Regions from separate parts of the Methylobacterium sp. Gmos3 genome, predicted to be linked through region 1. Evidence: riboswitches for the same ligand, from Rfam matches in the RefSeq annotation. Region 1 holds a riboswitch; each other region holds the start of a gene.
The links. A riboswitch is a leader RNA that binds a small molecule or an ion and turns the genes downstream of it on or off. The one in region 1 is predicted to bind cobalamin.
Positions count from the first base shown of each region.

Region 2: another riboswitch for cobalamin. It lies ahead of ACS5Q7_RS20265 (TonB-dependent receptor); the one in region 1 lies ahead of ACS5Q7_RS17610 (TonB-dependent receptor).
Region 3: another riboswitch for cobalamin. It lies ahead of ACS5Q7_RS05940 (CbtB domain-containing protein); the one in region 1 lies ahead of ACS5Q7_RS17610 (TonB-dependent receptor).

Region 1 is NZ_JBWJYL010000008.1:79,816-85,121, reverse strand. Features, by position in the region: gene ACS5Q7_RS17615 (PepSY domain-containing protein) at 1-449, opposite strand, end outside; gene ACS5Q7_RS17610 (TonB-dependent receptor) at 446-2,617, opposite strand; cobalamin riboswitch at 2,851-3,049, opposite strand; gene ACS5Q7_RS17605 (RluA family pseudouridine synthase) at 3,152-4,456, shown strand; gene ACS5Q7_RS17600 (hypothetical protein) at 4,578-4,952, shown strand; gene ACS5Q7_RS17595 (HAD-IA family hydrolase) at 4,966-5,306, shown strand, end outside.
Region 2 is NZ_JBWJYL010000009.1:261,832-267,137, forward strand. Features, by position in the region: gene ACS5Q7_RS20260 (DUF6925 family protein) at 1-320, opposite strand, end outside; gene ACS5Q7_RS20265 (TonB-dependent receptor) at 320-2,476, opposite strand; cobalamin riboswitch at 2,585-2,780, opposite strand; gene ACS5Q7_RS20270 (cytochrome ubiquinol oxidase subunit I) at 2,921-4,339, shown strand; gene cydB (cytochrome d ubiquinol oxidase subunit II) at 4,350-5,306, shown strand, end outside.
Region 3 is NZ_JBWJYL010000002.1:499,241-504,546, reverse strand. Features, by position in the region: gene cobW (cobalamin biosynthesis protein CobW) at 1-527, opposite strand, end outside; gene ACS5Q7_RS05950 (DUF1636 domain-containing protein) at 524-910, opposite strand; gene ACS5Q7_RS05945 (CbtA family protein) at 903-1,640, opposite strand; gene ACS5Q7_RS05940 (CbtB domain-containing protein) at 1,657-1,845, opposite strand; cobalamin riboswitch at 1,879-2,066, opposite strand; gene ACS5Q7_RS05935 (glycoside hydrolase family 44 protein) at 2,106-3,725, opposite strand; gene ACS5Q7_RS05930 (glycosyltransferase family 2 protein) at 3,722-4,669, opposite strand; gene ACS5Q7_RS05925 (Gfo/Idh/MocA family protein) at 4,829-5,306, shown strand, end outside.

The sequences.
Region 1 (5,306 bases):
GCCACCTTCAGGAACGGGCGCAGGGGATCGTACCGCGCCGTGACCGTCCACTGGTCGCGCCACACCCGCTCGACCTCCCCGCCGCCCGCGATGGACGCGGCTTCATCCGGGCCGATGGCCCCCAACCGCTCGCCCGTCTCGGCCGAGACGGTGACGCGCCCTCCATCGGGGGCAGCGAGGCGATAGACCGGCCTGTCGCCGCGCATTTCCAGCCGGATTTCCGTCGCCCTCACCAGCGCGAGGGCGGCGTCGGGGCCGAGCTTCACCCTGTCCCAATCGAGGGGCGCGAGGCGGGCGAGCCGTTCCGCCTCGTCGAGGCGCGGGAACGGCATGTAGAGCATCACCAGCCCTGAGCCGATCCACAGGGCGAAGAGCAGGGCCGTGCCGATCCCAAGCCAGCGATGGCCCAGGATCAGCCAGCGCTTGGCGCGTTTGCCGAAGGCCCTCACCAGCTCACCGTGTAGGCGACCTCGACGGAGCGCGGGCGGCCGAGCAGCCAGTTGGTGCCGACACCGTCCACGGCGTTGCCGCTGATGGCGTAGACCTTGTCGAACAGGTTGTAGACCCGCAGCGACAGGCGCGAGTCCGCCGTGACCTGCCGGTCGAGGACGAGGTTCACGAGGTTGTAGCCGGGGCGCCGGGCCGTGTTGCCGAAGTCGCTGAAGACCTCGCCCACGTTCTGAAGGCCGACGCGCACGGCCCAGTCGCGTGTCGGCTCCCAGGTGAGCCACAGGTTCGCCACCCGCTCCGGCACGTCGATGGGCTGCCTCCCGGCATAGGAGACGGCCGCGCCGTTCACCACCTGGGTGAAGCTGTCGTATTGCGCGTGCAGGAGGGCGAGGTTGCCGTCGAGCCGCCAGCCCGGCGTGAACCGCCAGCCCAGCGCCAGCTCGACGCCCTGCGAGGATTGGCTCCCCACCTGCACGCCGACCGCCGACGAGCCGGGCAGGCGCGAGATCAGGTTGTCCTTCACGATGCGGTAGCCGGCAAGCGTCCATTCGAGGGCGCCGTCGAAGGCCAGCCCCTTGGCGCCGACCTCGATCTGGTCGCCGGTCGCGAGCTTGAAGCCGGCGAGCGACTGCGACAGCGTGATGAGGCTCCCCACCGGATCGGTGGCGTAGCTGTATTGCGCGTAGAGGGCGCTGTCGGGGGTCGGGTTGTAGACGAGGCCGAACCGGTAGCCGAGCGCCTGGAAGCTGCGGTCGAACTGCGCGCCGGTCTGGAGGTCCTCTCGGTGCAGCGTCGGCAGGTCGAGGCGCGCGCCGGTCAGGAACGACAGCTTGTCGGTGAGGACCAGCCTGTCCTCGGCGAAGAACGAGGCCTGATTGGTCTGCGTGGCATAGGCCGGGATCGCCCGGCCGTTCTGCGGGAACAGGCCGGGATCGTAGCCGGTGAGGGGCACGCTCGTGGTCTGGTCGAAGTAGAAGTTGTTCGTGTGCCGGAAGTCGATGTGGTTCACATCGAAGCCCGCCGAGAAATCGTTCGGCCGCCCGAACAGGGCGCCCCGGAACGTGGCGTCCAGGCGGTTACCGACCTGCTCCTGATTGTGGTAGATTTCCAGGTAATCGGAGCGGTCGACGAGGCCGGTGCCCCGGTTGAACGCGTATTGCTCGACATCCAGCCAGTGGCGACGGCTCGTGAGCCTGTAGGCCGTGTTGCGGATGGTGATGTCGGCGGTGGGCGACCATTCGGTCTTCAGCGCGGTCCAGTTGTCGGCCCAGGTGATCTTCGGATCGCGGACGTTGTAGTTGTTGAACCGGATCAGATCCGGGATCCGGCCCTCGACCAGCGGGGTGCCCCAGTAGCGCATCGGCTCCTGATAGCCGAGGTCGTGCGAGAGGGTGATGGCGAGGTCGGGGCTCGGCCGGAACAGCAGGGCCGCCGACACCGCGAGGTTGCGGAAGTCACCCGCCTGATTGAGCCAGCCATCCGCCCGGTTGCCGCTGACGTTGAGCCGGTAGGCGAAGGTGTCGCCGTATTCGGCCTGCGCGATGCCGCCGCCCGAATCGAGGGCGAGCCGGGCGATCCCGTCCGAGCCGACCACCGCCCGCGCGGTGTTGATGGGCACGAAGGTCGGCTTCTTCGGCACGACGTTGATGATGCCGCCGATGGCCCCATCGCCGTAGAGCACGGAGGACGGGCCGCGCAGAACCTCGATGCGCTCGACGTTCCACGTATCGAACGGGAACGTCACCGTGCCGGCGCCGACGTAGAAGCGCGTGCCGTCATAAAGCTGCTGGATCGAGTTCGGCCCGGCAAAGCCCCGGCTGGTGAAGGCGCCGTTGCCGTTGCCGGGCGAGGCGATGGTGGTGATGCCGGTGGCGTCCTGTGTCACCGCCTCGGCGATGGTGTCCTGGCCGCGCAGCCGCGCGGTTTCGCCGGAGACGATATCGACGCTGGCCGGCGTTTCGAGGGGCGTCAGGCCAAGTCGGCTCGCCGTGCGGTCCGGGGTGCGCAGGTTGAGGCCGGTGGGCGAGGCGCGGGTGAGGCTCACCTCGCCCTCCCCTTCGACGGACAATTGATCGAGGGTCACGGCCTCCTGCGCCGAGGCGGGGGACACGATGGCGAGGGGGGCGACAAGAGCCAAGAGGCGGCGTCTGGAACGGGAAACGGACATCGATGGACGGACTCCGGCGCGGCGGATGCCGGCCTCACCCCAAATGCAATGTAACAACATTACATGTCTAGCCTGTCGCGAAGGCTTGGGCAGAACCTTGGCGGATGGCTGGAATGCGGGCATGGCGGACGCGGGCGCGCTGCTGTGGCACGTCACCGCGAACGAGGCCTCGGCAGCGCCGCTGAAGGCGCTGCGTCGACACCCGCCAGGACACCCCGCCCGGCGCGTTTCGCGTGTGACCACGGCTGAAGGCAGGTCTCCTGGCTCACGGGTCGTCGCCGTTCCACCGTCTTCCCGGGCGGACTGGCCCAGTGACGTGAATGGTGGAAAAGCTCGCCGCTTACAGTTGCGGGGGCAGCCGCGGCTTCGGGTTGCCCCTCACCGCGTTCCCTTTTGATCCCCGGAAGGGGAACCGTCACGGCCAAGCTAGGCGACGGGGCGGGCCGGCGTCAACGCGCGCGAGGGTGCTATCCCGGGCGAAGGCTTTGCCGGGTGCGGCCAGCGATGCTATGCGGCGGGCATTCCAGGAAGATCATGACCACACGACCTCCCCGCCGCGGCGGCCCTTCCGGCGGCACTGGCCGCCCCGATGGACGGCCGGGCCGCAAGCCGCCCTTCGGCGCCAACCGCGCCCGCACCGGCCCGCGCACCAGCGCCCACGATGCCGCCGAGCGCGCCGCCCGCGCCCGTGGCGACGATTCGAGCGAGCGCTCGCCGTGGATCCCAGCGGCTGCGCCGGAGCCGCGCGAGCCGCGTAAGCCCAAACCGAAGCCCGAGCCCGTGGCCCCTCCCCCCGGCCCGAGCAAGCGGGAGCAGCGCGCCGAAGCCTCGGCGACCCTCGCCTCCGGCGTGCAGACGCTGACGGTGGAGGCGGACGAGGCCGGGATGCGCATCGACCGCTTCCTCACGGTGCGGTTCCCGCAACTGCCCTTTACCCGCGTTCAGAGCATCGTCCGCAAGGGCGAGCTGCGCGTCGATGGCAAGCGCGCGAAGCCGAACGACCGGCTTGAGCCGGGGATGAGCGTGCGCGTGCCGCCGCTGCGCCTCGACCAGCCGAACGACCGCCCGCGCAGCGCCGCTCGCGATTCGGACGATGCCGCCTTCCTGAAGAGCCTCATCCTCTATGAGGATGCGGAGATGATGGTGCTGAACAAGCCCTTCGGCCTCGCCGTGCAGGGCGGTTCGGGCACCGTCCGCCACGTCGATGGCCTTCTCGAATCGCTGATCGGACCGGATGGGCAGAAGCCCCGCCTCGTCCACCGGCTCGACAAGGACACGGCGGGCTGCCTCATCATCGCGAAGACGCGGCTCGCCGCCTCGACCCTGGCCAAGAGCTTCCGCTCGCGCAACGCCCGCAAGATCTACTGGGCGCTCTGCGCCGGGGTGCCGCGCGTCAAGCAGGGCCGGGTGTCGACCTATCTCGCCAAGGACGAGCCCACCGATGCCGACGCGCGGATGCGGATCGCCAAGCACGGCGATGAGGGTGCGAGCCACGCGCTCACCTACTACGCCACGGTCGATCAGGTGGCGCAGAAGCTGTCCTGGCTGTCGTTCAAGCCGGTCACGGGGCGCACGCACCAGTTGCGCGCCCACGCGGCCCATATCGGCCATCCCATCGTCGGCGATCCGAAATACTTCTCGGTCGAAAACTGGGAGCTGCCCGGCGGCATCCAGAACCGCCTGCACCTCCTGGCGCGCCGGATCGTGATCCCGCATCCGCGCACCGGGAAGCCGGTGGACGTGAGCGCGCCGCTGCCGCAGCACATGTTGCAGAGCTGGAATCTGCTCGGCTTCGATGCCGGCCGCTACGATCCGGTGGTCGACGCGCCCGAAGATTGAACGCGCCCGCATCCCTCCGGCGGGCGGCCAAGCCTTGGCAACCGCGCCGCCTGCCTCATATGCTGCTGTGCTCGGCCGCGCGCCTGCCTGCCGGGACATCCGACGGTCGAGACCCTGGGACATGAAGCTCGCGACTTTGGCCTGCCTCGCCGCCCTGTGCCTGACGGCGCCCCTCGCGCACGCCGCGCAGGGCGATGGCGCATCAGCCCCGCAGAAGCCGGCGGCCAAGCCGGAAGCTCCGAAGGCGGAGGCCCCGAAGGCGGAAGCGCCCGCCGCCCGCGCCGAGGCGCGGCCCGCCGGAGCGGCTGTATCCGTCGGACGCGACAAGCGGCGGCGCTCCTACGCCGCCTGCAACCGGGCCTCGCACCAGCGCGGCCTGCGCGGCGGCAAGCGCCGCCGTTTCCTCATTCGCTGCCGCCTCGGCTACGAGCGCACCCGCCATCCGCAGCAGCAGCAGGCGCCCGCCCCCGCGCCGGCGCCGGTCCGCAAGCCATGAGATGGGGCTGCCGATGAGGCTCGTCGTCTTCGACGTGGACGGCACCCTCGTCGACAGCCAGCACCTGATCGTCGCCGCGCAGGGCGTCGCCTTCGCCGAAGTCGGCCTGCCCGCGCCGGAGCGGCGCATCGCCCTGTCGGTGGTCGGGCTGTCACTGCCGCAGGCGTTTCGCCGCCTCGTCGGCGAGGACGGGCCGGTGGCCGAACTCTCAGAAGCCTACAAGCTCGCCTACAACCGCCTGCGCCTGGACCCCGATTACGAGGAGCCGCTGTTTCCCGGCATGGCCGACCTGCTCGACCGGCTTCAGGCGAATCCGGGGGTGATGCTCGGCATCGCGACGGGCAAGTCGCGCCG
Region 2 (5,306 bases), on a different contig from region 1:
GGGCCGAGCTCCGTCACCACGCCGCGCCGGTTCATCGCGCAACGCGCTTCCGGCAGGCACAGGGCGACGGCGTGGTTCCAGCCCGACGCGAAGGCGGTCTCGTAAGCCACGGGGCGCATGTCGGGAGAGGGCATGAGGGCGATGGCGCCCCGCTCCGTCGACAGGCCCATCCGCCCGTCCGGCAGCGGCGATGTGGGCTCGTCGGGATCGCGCATGAACTCCGCGATGGCCCCGAAGCTGCCGAGGCTCCAGGCAGTGTCGGGATCGGCCAAGGCCTCTCGCAGTAGGGTCGTGACCGCGAACGAACGACGGGCGCGCATCAGAACCGCCCGGCGATGGTCAGGCGCACGGCCGTGGGTTCGACGGGGTGGAGGACGCGGTCGATCAGCCCCTCGGCCGGCTCGCCCGGCAGGCGCGAGACGTAGGCGTAGGTGATCTGGTCCGACTTGCTGTTCGTCAGGTTCAGCACGTCGAGCGAGACGCTGACCCCGTTCTCGAAATTGTAGCCGACGCGGCCGTTGAACAGCGCGGTCGGGCGTGAGCGGATCGAGTTGTCCTCGATCAGCGGGCGCGGCCCGAAATAGCGGAAGCGCAGGCTGCCGAACCACCCAAGCGACTCGCCGAAGGTGATTCCCGCCGAGGCGATGGTGGTGGGGGCCTCCGGCACCCGGTTGCCCACGGGGTCGTAGTCCGAGAAGCGGGCATTGGTGATCGTCATGTCGCCTTCGAGCGAGAGCCAGGGCGTCACCGCATAGCGGTTCGTCCACTCGACGCCGAAGCGGCGGGTCGGGCGGCTCGGCTCCGTCGTCCCGGTATCGCCCTGGAACAGGTTTTCGGAGGCGAAATCGAGCCGGAACAGGGCGACGCTCGTCTCAAGACCGGCGATGGAGCGATTGCGCAGGCCGATCTCGTAGCCCGTCGAGGGCACGAGGAAGGGCGAGCGGGTGGTGTTGAACAGCGAAGACGTCGGATCGACGGTGGCGGTCACGCCGCGCACGTCGTTCGAGTGGAAGCCGCCGCCGTAATTCACGTAGAGTTCGGTGTCGAACCACGGGCCGAGCACGAGCCCGAGCTTCGGGTTGACGATGGCGTCCCGCGCCTTGCCGGAATTGGCCGGCGTGTCCGAGACGACGCTGGCGTAGTAGCCGTCCGCGCGGAAGCCGAGGCTGGTGCGCAGCCAGTCTGTCCAGCGCACGCGGTTGTCGAAGTAGAATGCCCCGCTCGTCTCCAGCACCCGATCATCGAGAATGCCGGAGCGGTATTGCCGGTTGGTCGTGTTGAACAGGCCGACCCGGATCGAGTCCGTGCGGGTCTGGACGCCGATCTCGTTCTCCATCGGCATCCCGAACAGGTCGCCTTGGAAGATGTGCAGCGCCTCGCCGCCGCCGAGGATGCGCTGGTCGAGCTGGTGGAACTGGTCGCCGTTGACCGGGTCGTTGAGAAAATAGGTGAAATCGTTGAACAGGTTGAGCTGCGAGCGGATCACGTAGGCCGAGGCTCGCGTCACGCCGGTGTCGTCCGTCGCGCTGAACCTGCCGGAGAGCGAGAACCGCGAGGTATCGCCCCCGTCGGTCGAATTGAGCGTGCCGTACCGGCCGATCAGCCCGGAGACGATGGCGCGCTCGGGGACTTGGTTGGTCGCCGTCCATCGGGCGGCGTAGGCCATGCCGGTGACGGAGAACCCGTCCAGCGCCGTGCCCTGGCTGTAGCGGGCCACCGTGCTGATCTTGCGCAGGGCATCCGGCACGACCCACGGCCCGTCGTAGAGCTGCGCATCGGCGGCGAGCAGGAGGTTGCCCTCGCCGAGCGGCGCCGAGACGATGTTGAGGGCGCGCTTGTAGCCGAAGCTCCCGATCGACGTGAGGGCGAGGTTCTTGGGCGTGCTGTCGAGGTAGTCGATCCGCACCGAGCCGGCGGAGGCGAAATCGCCGTCGCGGACGAAGTACGGCCCCTTGTGGAACTCCACCGCCCCGACGAGCTCGGGAATGAGGAAGTTGATGTCGGCGTAGCCCTGGCCGTGGGCGTGGGTCCGCATGTTCAGCGGCATGCCGTCGAGGAAAAGGGCGATGTCGGTGCCGTGGTCGAGGTTGAAGCCGCGCAGGAAGAACTGGTTGGCTTTGCCCTCGCCGGAATGCTGCGTGACGATGAGGCCCGGCACCGCCTCCAGCACTTCGCCGGGGCGCGTCACCGGCCGGTTGTTGACCTGCGCCCCGGTCAGGATCCCGGCGCTGGCCGAGTCGACCGTGAGCAGGGAGCCGCCGATCCCGGTGACGCCGCCGACGTAGCCGGCGCTCGCGGCAGGTACGGTTTGCGGCTTCGCGGGCGCCGCATCCGTGGTGACCGAGATCTCTTCCAGCGTCGTTTCCGACGTCGTCGCAGCCTGGACGGCTCGGTCTTGGGCGTGCGTGGCGGTGGCCAGCGCGGCGAAGCTACATCCGGACAGCGCGACGAGGGCGCGAATGGAGAGACGGGACACGAAGGCCTCGAGGGCGACAGTGGCACGTCACCGCGAATGACATCGCCGCGCTCGGCCGAGACCCAGCGCTTCGACACCCGCCAGGACACCCCGCCCGACGCGTTTCGCGTGTGACCACGACTGACGGCAGGTCTCCTGGCTCACGGGTCGCCGCCCTGGCACCGTCTTCCCGGATGATACTCATCCAGTGACGCGGTGGTGCTGGGCTCGCCGCTTACAGTTGCGGGGGCAGCCGCGGCTTCGGGTTGCCCCTCACCGCGTTCCCTTTTGATCCCCGAGGGGAACCGTCAGCGACAGCTTAACAGTCAGCATCGGTCGAACGTCAAGGCCCGAGGCCGGGTGGATCCTCAGCCGCCTCGGGACTGGCCGCCCGCATTTCTCTCTTTTCAAGAATTCCTGAAAATGCAATAAAGCGGGAAGGCCAAGAGCGCCCGGAGTTTCTCCATGCTGTCCGACATCGACGCCCTCGTGCTGGCCCGCGCGCAATTCGGCTTCACGGTCGCCTTCCACATCATCTTCCCGGTCTTCTCGATCGGCCTCGCGAGCTTCCTCGCGGTCCTCGAAGGGTTGTGGCTCGCGACCGGTCGGCAGGTCTTCATGGATCTGTTCAAGTACTGGATCAAAATCTTCGCCATCGCCTTCGCGATGGGCGTCGTCTCGGGGCTGGTGATGTCCTACCAGTTCGGGACCAACTGGTCGGTGTTCTCGGACAAGACCGGGCCGGTCCTCGGGCCATTGATGGCCTACGAGGTGCTCTCCGCCTTCTTCCTCGAGGCCGGCTTCCTCGGCGTGATGCTGTTCGGCATGCGGAAGGTCGGGCCGCGCCTCCACTTCCTCGCCACCCTGGCCGTGGCCTTCGGGACCTTCTTCTCCGCCTTCTGGATCCTGTCGGTGAACTCGTGGATGCAGACGCCGCAGGGCTACGGCGTCAACGCCGCCGGTCAGTTCGTGCCGGAGGATTGGTGGGCGGTCGTCTTCAACCCGTCCTTCCCCTACCGCCTCGTCCACATGGTGCTCGCCGCCTATCTCACGACGTCCCTCGTCGTCGGCGCCGTCGGCGCGTGGCACCTCCTGCGCGACCGCTTCAACCTCGGCGCACGGACGATGTTCTCCATGGCGATGTGGATGGCGGCGCTCGTCGCCCCCCTCCAGATCCTGGCCGGCGACGCGCATGGGCTCAACACCCTGGAGCACCAGCCGACCAAGGTGATGGCGATGGAAGGCCATTACGAGAGCCACCCCAATGGGGCGCCTCTGATCCTGTTCGGCCTGCCGAACCAGGAGACCGGGAAGGTGGAGTATCAGGTCTCGATCCCGAAGCTGTCCTCGCTGATCCTCAAGCACGACCTGAACGCCCCGCTGAAGGGACTCGATTCCGTGCCGCGGACCAACTGGCCCCCGGTGCCGGTGGTGTTCTGGTCGTTCCGGGTAATGATCGCGCTCGGCATGCTGATGCTGCTGCTCGGCCTCGTCAGTCTCGTGGCCCGGTACAAGCACCGGCTCTACGAGTGGGCGCCCCTGCACCGCTTCGCCGTGGCGATGGGACCGGCGGGCTTCGTGGCCGTGGTCGCCGGCTGGATCACCACCGAGGTCGGGCGCCAGCCCTTCACCGTCTACGGCCTGCTGCGGACGGCCGAGTCGGCCTCGCCGCTCTCGGCGCCGGCGGTGGCGGGCTCGCTCACGGCCTTCGTGGTCATCTACTTCGCGGTGTTCTCGATGGGCATCCTCTACATCCTGCGACTGATGGCGAAGGCCCCCCATCAGGGCGAGCGCGGCGTCGAGCCCGGCAAGCCGATCCGGACGGCCGGCATCACCCCGGCGCCCTCGGTCGGTCCCGACCGTACCCTGCAGCCGGCCGAGTGAGGGCGCACCGATGATCGAGAATCTCGACCTCACCGTCGTCTGGGCGCTGATCATCGCCTTCGCGGTGTTCGCCTACATCGTCATGGACGGCTTCGACCTCGGGATCGGCATCCTGTTCCCGGCCTTTCGGCCGGGGCCGGAGCGCGACACCGCGATGAATTCCGTCGCCCCCGTCTGGGACGGCAACGAGACCTGGCTCGTCCTCGGCGGCGGCGGCCTGTTCGCGGTGTTCCCGCTGGCCTACGCCATCATCATGCCGGCTCTCTATGCGCCGATCATCGCGATGCTGCTCGGCCTCGTCTTTCGCGGCGTCGCCTTCGAGTTTCGCTGGCGCGATCCCCGTCACCGTTCCCTCTGGGACGTCGCCTTCACCGGCGGCTCCGTCGTCGCGGCCCTGGCGCAGGGCATCGCGCTCGGGGCCCTGCTTCAAGGCATCAAGGTCGAAGGACGCGCCTATGCCGGCGGCTGGTGGGACTGGCTCTCGCCCTTCAGCGTGCTGGTGGGGATCGGGCTGGTGTGCGGCTACGCGCTGCTCGGCGCGACATGGCTGGTGATGCGCACCGAGGGGCCGCTCCACGAGCGTGCGCGCAGGCTCTCGCTGCCGCTCGCCGCCGCCACGGTGCTGGCCATCGCGGTGGTCAGCGCGGCGACACCGTTCCTGGAAGGCAAGTATTGGCAGAACTGGTTCGCGATGCCGAACGTCCTGCTCACCACGCAGGTGCCGTTGCTCGTCGGGGTCGCGGCTTTTCTTCTCCATCGCACGCTCAAGGACGGGCGGGACCGCTGGCCGTTCCTGATCTCGCTCGGGCTGTTCCTGCTCTCGTTCATCGGCCTCGGGATCAGCGTGTTCCCCGATGTCGTGCCCGGCCGCGTCACGATCTGGCAGGCGGCGGCTCCCCATGCCAGCCAGGCCTTCATCCTGGTCGGTGCCTCGGTCTTGATCCCGATCATCCTGATCTACACCGGC
Region 3 (5,306 bases), on a different contig from region 1:
AGGAGCTGATCCTCGAACACCTCTTCCAGCGGGTTGTCGTGATCGACGGAGGTGTCGGCCGCCCGCTGGGCGGCCAGCGCCTCCGGGTCCTCGGCGAAGGCGCCGGTCGCGATCGCCGGGCCGTCCACCACCGCCACCACGCCGTCGACGGTCACGCGCGAGCGGATCGCCGGCCACTGGAACGCCTGGACGAGGGGCTTCGGCAAAGCGAGGCCGGAGGTCTCGATCAGGATGTGCTCCGGCGGCTCGGCGCGAGAGAGCAGAGTTTCCAGCGCCGGCACGAAATCGTCCGCCACGGTGCAGCAGATGCAGCCGTTCGGCAGCTCGACGATGGAATCCTCGGTGCAGCCCTCGATGCCGCAGGCGGCGAGGAACGAGCGGTCGAAGCCGACATCGCCGAACTCGTTGACGAGGATCGCGAGCTTGCGGCCCTTCGCGTTCTCCACGACGTGGCGGACGAGGGTCGTCTTGCCGGCGCCGAGGAAGCCGGTGACGATCGTGCAGGGGATCTTGGCGACGATGGTCATTCGGCGGCCTCGGGGATGGGGGGCAGAGGGGGAAACGGCGGGATACGGGCGATCACGCCCGAGCGGAATTCCTTCGGGCGCTCCCGCCAGGGGACGATCCCGTCCGGGGTGCCGTCATACGCCTTGAGGCCGTCGAGGATGGTGGTCGCGGCAGCTTCCGCGTCGAGGTCGCCGTAGACGTAGGTCCAGCGGCCGGCCGACGCGACGGCCACCGTGCAGGGCCGCTTGCAGACCGAGAGGCATTCCACCGGCTCGACGCGCAGGCCCTCGGCCCGTCGCGCCAATTCGGCATGGAGGCGCGCCCCGGCGCGGGGGCCCTCCGGGTCGTCGCCCTCGCGCTTGCACGTGGTGCAGACGTAGAGGATCGTGCCGGCCTCAGGCATGGCGGCGCCTCGCCGGGCCGACATTCTGCCATGCCCAGCCGAAGCCGAGACCGATCATCACCCAGAACACCGCGCCGATGGCGAGGGATCGGGCCGCGAACTGCGCCGCGAGGGCGGCCGGCAGTTCCGAGGCGCCGTCGGGGGGCTGCGGCGCTCCGGCGATATGGGGCGCGACGATCAGCACGAGCCCGCCCAGGATGGCGATGAACGAGCGGCGCAGGCCGATGAGGTAGAGGCCCATCGCCGTCGCGGCGGCGGTCATCACCCACCATGCCTGCCGCGCCAGCAGCGGCGCCGCCTCCTGCCCCGGCAATTCCGGCGGCAGGCCGAGGGAGGGCGCCAGGGAGACGCTGGCGAAGCCGGCCAGCGCGAAGGCGAGGCCGGTCTGCAAGGTCGGCTCCCGGCCGCAGGCGATCAGCACCGCGCCGAGCATCAGGGCGTAGCCCACGCCGCCGACGAGGGTCGCGAGGCCGGTGAAGGCCATGCGCTGGATGCCGGGGGCGGGTTGCCATTCCGGCGCCGCATCGGGCGCCGCGTGGTCGTGGCCCGCATGGGCGAGCACGATCGGCAGGGCGGGCGGCAGGGCCTGCGCCGCGCGGCTGGGCTCCCGCTGCTCGTACTTCTCCGCCTCAATGATGAGGGGCGAGGTCAAGGCGAGTTGCAGCCCCGTGGCGACGACGGCCGCGAGGAAGCCGGCGGCCAGCGCCGCCGACAGAAGGCGAAGGATCATTCCTGGCGCGTTCGCGTCAGTGGCAGGGGAAGTTCTGGGCGTGCCGGAAATCGTGCGCCGCGTTGTGGAGCGCGATGGCCGGCGAGAAGCCCGCCATGAACACGAGGCTGAGGCCGAGGAACGCCGCCAGCGCGGCCGCCATCAGGCGCTCGTTGGCGCGGGTGGCGACGGGGGCAAAGGACGAGGACTGCGTCGTGGTCGTCATCTGGGCTCTCCAGCCGCCCCACCGGCGGCGTTGCGAAAAGTCGGGATGACGGCAGGTCTCCTGGCTCGCGGCTCGGCGCGCCCGCCGCCTTCCCGGATCGCTCCGGTGGCTGTTGGCAGACGCTCGCCGCTTACAGTTGCGGGGGCAGCCGCGGGTTCGGGCAGACCCTCACCGCGTTCCCTTTTCACCCCTCTCGGGGCACCGTCATCCGCCCTGTGTAGACGGAGTCCGTTCCCGGCACAACGGCGACGAAAGTCCGATCAGGCGGGGGCGACCACGCAATGCCGGGCCGAGCGCGCCGGCAGCATCAGGCGCAGGGTGCCCCCGGAGACCGGCTCGGGCGCACCCATCGCGGTCATCTCGGGATGGCGGGCGTCGAAGCCGTACTGCGTGAGACGGGAGGCCGGCAGGGGCCGCTCGAAGACGATCTCCACCGGCTGCGGCTCGGCCGCGCGGTTGATCGCCACGAGGTGCAGACGCCCTCCGTCGGTGCCGGCCCGGACCGTCAGCGCCTCGGGGCGCGCGGCCTCGACGGGCAGGGTGTTGTCGGGGAAGCGCCCGCCTTGGCCGTCGTAGTTCCGGTAGAGCCGGAAGGCCGTTCCGAGCCAGTCGGCGAGCGCCCCCCAATGGGCGGCGAGCAGCATGTCCGGCCGGGCGAAGCGTGCGAGGGCGTCGGCGAGGGCGAGGCCGGAGGCGAGTTGCCCCGCGCCGCCGTAATTGTACTCCGTCACGGCGATGCGGGTGCCGGGGAAGTTCGCCGCCGTCAGCCGTTCGAGGCTCGGCAGCAGCGGCAGGGCGAGGCCGCCCTCGTTCGACACTGGCAGAGCCTGAGACACCCAGCTCGCCTCGCGAAAGCCCGGCTCGGTGAGGGAGCGCGGTGCGTCGAGCAACGGCCCGGCCAGCACAGGGTCCTCCGTGCGGAACAGGTTGCCCCGCGTGCTGAATGGATACCAATGCACGTCGAGGACATCGAGCAGGCGCTTGCCTTCGCGCTCCGAGGCGAGGCGGAAGGCGTCGAGATAGGCGGCGAGGAAGCTGCCGTGGTGCCGGTAGGCGTTCCAATCGGGGGCGTTCTGCAGGTTCACCATCCCCGTGGCGCCCCAACTCGCCGGGCCGATCACCCAGGCTTCGGGATCGATGGCCTTGATCGCCCGCGCCGCCTTGATCGACCGGGCGAGCAGGTCCGCGATCCGCACGGGCGCCCGCACGATGCGCGGGTGCTGCGTCGCCCAAAGGCCGGGCTCGTTGTCGAGGATGTAGCCGCGGATGCCGGTGGCGCCGGAGGCTGGGCCGTAGCGGGCGACGAGCCGCGCCAGGAGGTGCGGGATATCGGCGACGCGCGGGTCCACGGGCGCGGAGGCCGCGCGCCGTCCCTCCCACGAGACCGGCACGAAGCGCCGGGAGGGGGCGGCTTGATCGGCCGGGACGGGTCCGTCCTTGTCCGCCGCGACGAAACTCACGAGCGGCAGGGTGACGATGCTGCGCGCGCCCATCGCCAGCGACGCGCCGTGCATCGCCGCGATCACCGCGCCGGGGACGCCGCGCTCGGCGGGGGGGAGGCCGAGGCTCTGGCTCAGGAAATCGCCGTTCGCCTGCTGCCAGTCCTTGCCGGCGTTGCAGGCATTGCTGGTCCAGTTGTAGCTCGTGGCGAAGTTGCCGCCGAAACGGCGGAGCGTGACGCCGGCCGCCCGGTCAAGCTCCGCCGAGGGCGGGCCGCCGTCGAGGGTGCCGATCTCGCCAGAGCCGTAGATCAGCGGGCTCACCGCCACCGGAGCGGCGCCGTTGCGCACCCGCACGCTCAGCGGCTCGCCGGCGCGGGACGCACCGGCCCAGATCGTCGCCCCGGCGCCCGCGAGCAGCGCCCGGCGGCTCGGCCTCACGAGACCAGTCCGGACCCGTAGAGCGAGCCCCGGAAGCGGGTCATCCAGAACACCTTGCCGAGCCCGCCGCAGGCCGCGATCCGGTGGTGGCGCGCGGCGGGCGGGTTGATCGGCTTCAGGAGCACGGCCAGCGTCCCCGAGATGATCGCCTGCGCGACGCCGACCAGCATCCAGCGGACAACCTCCACGCGGCGACGGGGATAGGCCATCTCGTGCACGAAGGTGCGGATCTGCCCGCTGAGGAAGCGGCGGCGGCGGACATAGGCCCAGTCGAGCCGGCGCGGAGGCACCCATTCGGTCACTTCGGCCCCGGCCGCCCAGCCGAAGCGGCGCCCCTCGTGGACGAGGCGCTGGAGGAACAGGCTGTCTTCGCCGCCGATGCTGTTCAGCCTCTCCTCGAACGGGCCGCCCGGACCCGCGCAGACGGAGGCCGCGAAGAGCGAGTTGTTGGTGCCGAGATAGGCGGCGCGGTGGGTGACGTCGCCGCCATCCTCGGCGGTGACGCCGCGCGCGAAGTAGGCGGCGAAGGGGCCGATCTCACGGTCGTCGTCGGCCAGCGCGCTGACGGGGCCGAACACCGCGTCGTAGCCGCCGCGCCGGGCGACGGCGAGCAACGCCGCGAGCCAGTGCGGCCCGCCTGTCTCGTCGTCGTCGATGAAGGCGATCCACTCGCCCCGCGCCGCCGCGATCCCGGCGTTGCGCGCGGTGGCGATGCCGGGCTTCGGCACCGATACGTAGCGGAGCGGCATGGGCGCGCCCTCCGCGATCCGCTCGATCAGGTCGCGGGCGTTGCCGTCGACGGAGTTGTCGACCACCACGATCTCGGCCCCCGTGTCGGGGGGCAGGTGCTGCGCGAGGATGCACCCCAGGGCGCGCTCGAGCGCCCTATGACGGTTCAGCGTGGGGATGACCACGCTGACCGCGACCGGCTCGGTTCCGGGCATACCGTCTCCGATGCTCCCTGCGAAGTTCATTAATAGATAACTGGCGTGATATAATTTGTATGTCGATGCGACTTATTCCAGCCGGAAGTAAAGTCGGCACCTGATAACGTGAGATCAATACCGCATTTGCGCGTAAATTTCTCCGGGAATGGTAAACGAATGCCGGTCTCGGGTGGCCATCGGGCCAAGATCGCCTTTGTCGGCTGCGGGTATGTCGCGGATATGTACCGGCAATGCCTCGATTTGCATGCCGACGGTCTCGACTTGGCAGGGGTTTACGACCGCGATTCGGAACGGCTTTCGGCCTTCGTCCGCACCTGGGGCGACAGGGCCTACGGCTCGCTGGCCGAGTTGCTGGCCGAGCCGGATGTCATCGTCGTGAACCTCACCGACCCGGAGAACCACGCCCCCGTCACCCGCGCGGCCATCGCGGCGGGGCGGCACGTCTATTCGGAGAAGCCCCTGGGCCTGACGCTGACCGAGGCGCGGAGCCTGAAGGAGGCTGCGGCCTCGGCCGGGCTGCGCCTCGCCGCCGCGCCGAGCAACGTCCTCGGCGAGCAGGCGCAGACGCTCTGGCGCGCGGTGAGCAATGGCGCGGTCGGGCGGGTGCGGCTCATCTACGCCGAACTCGACGACG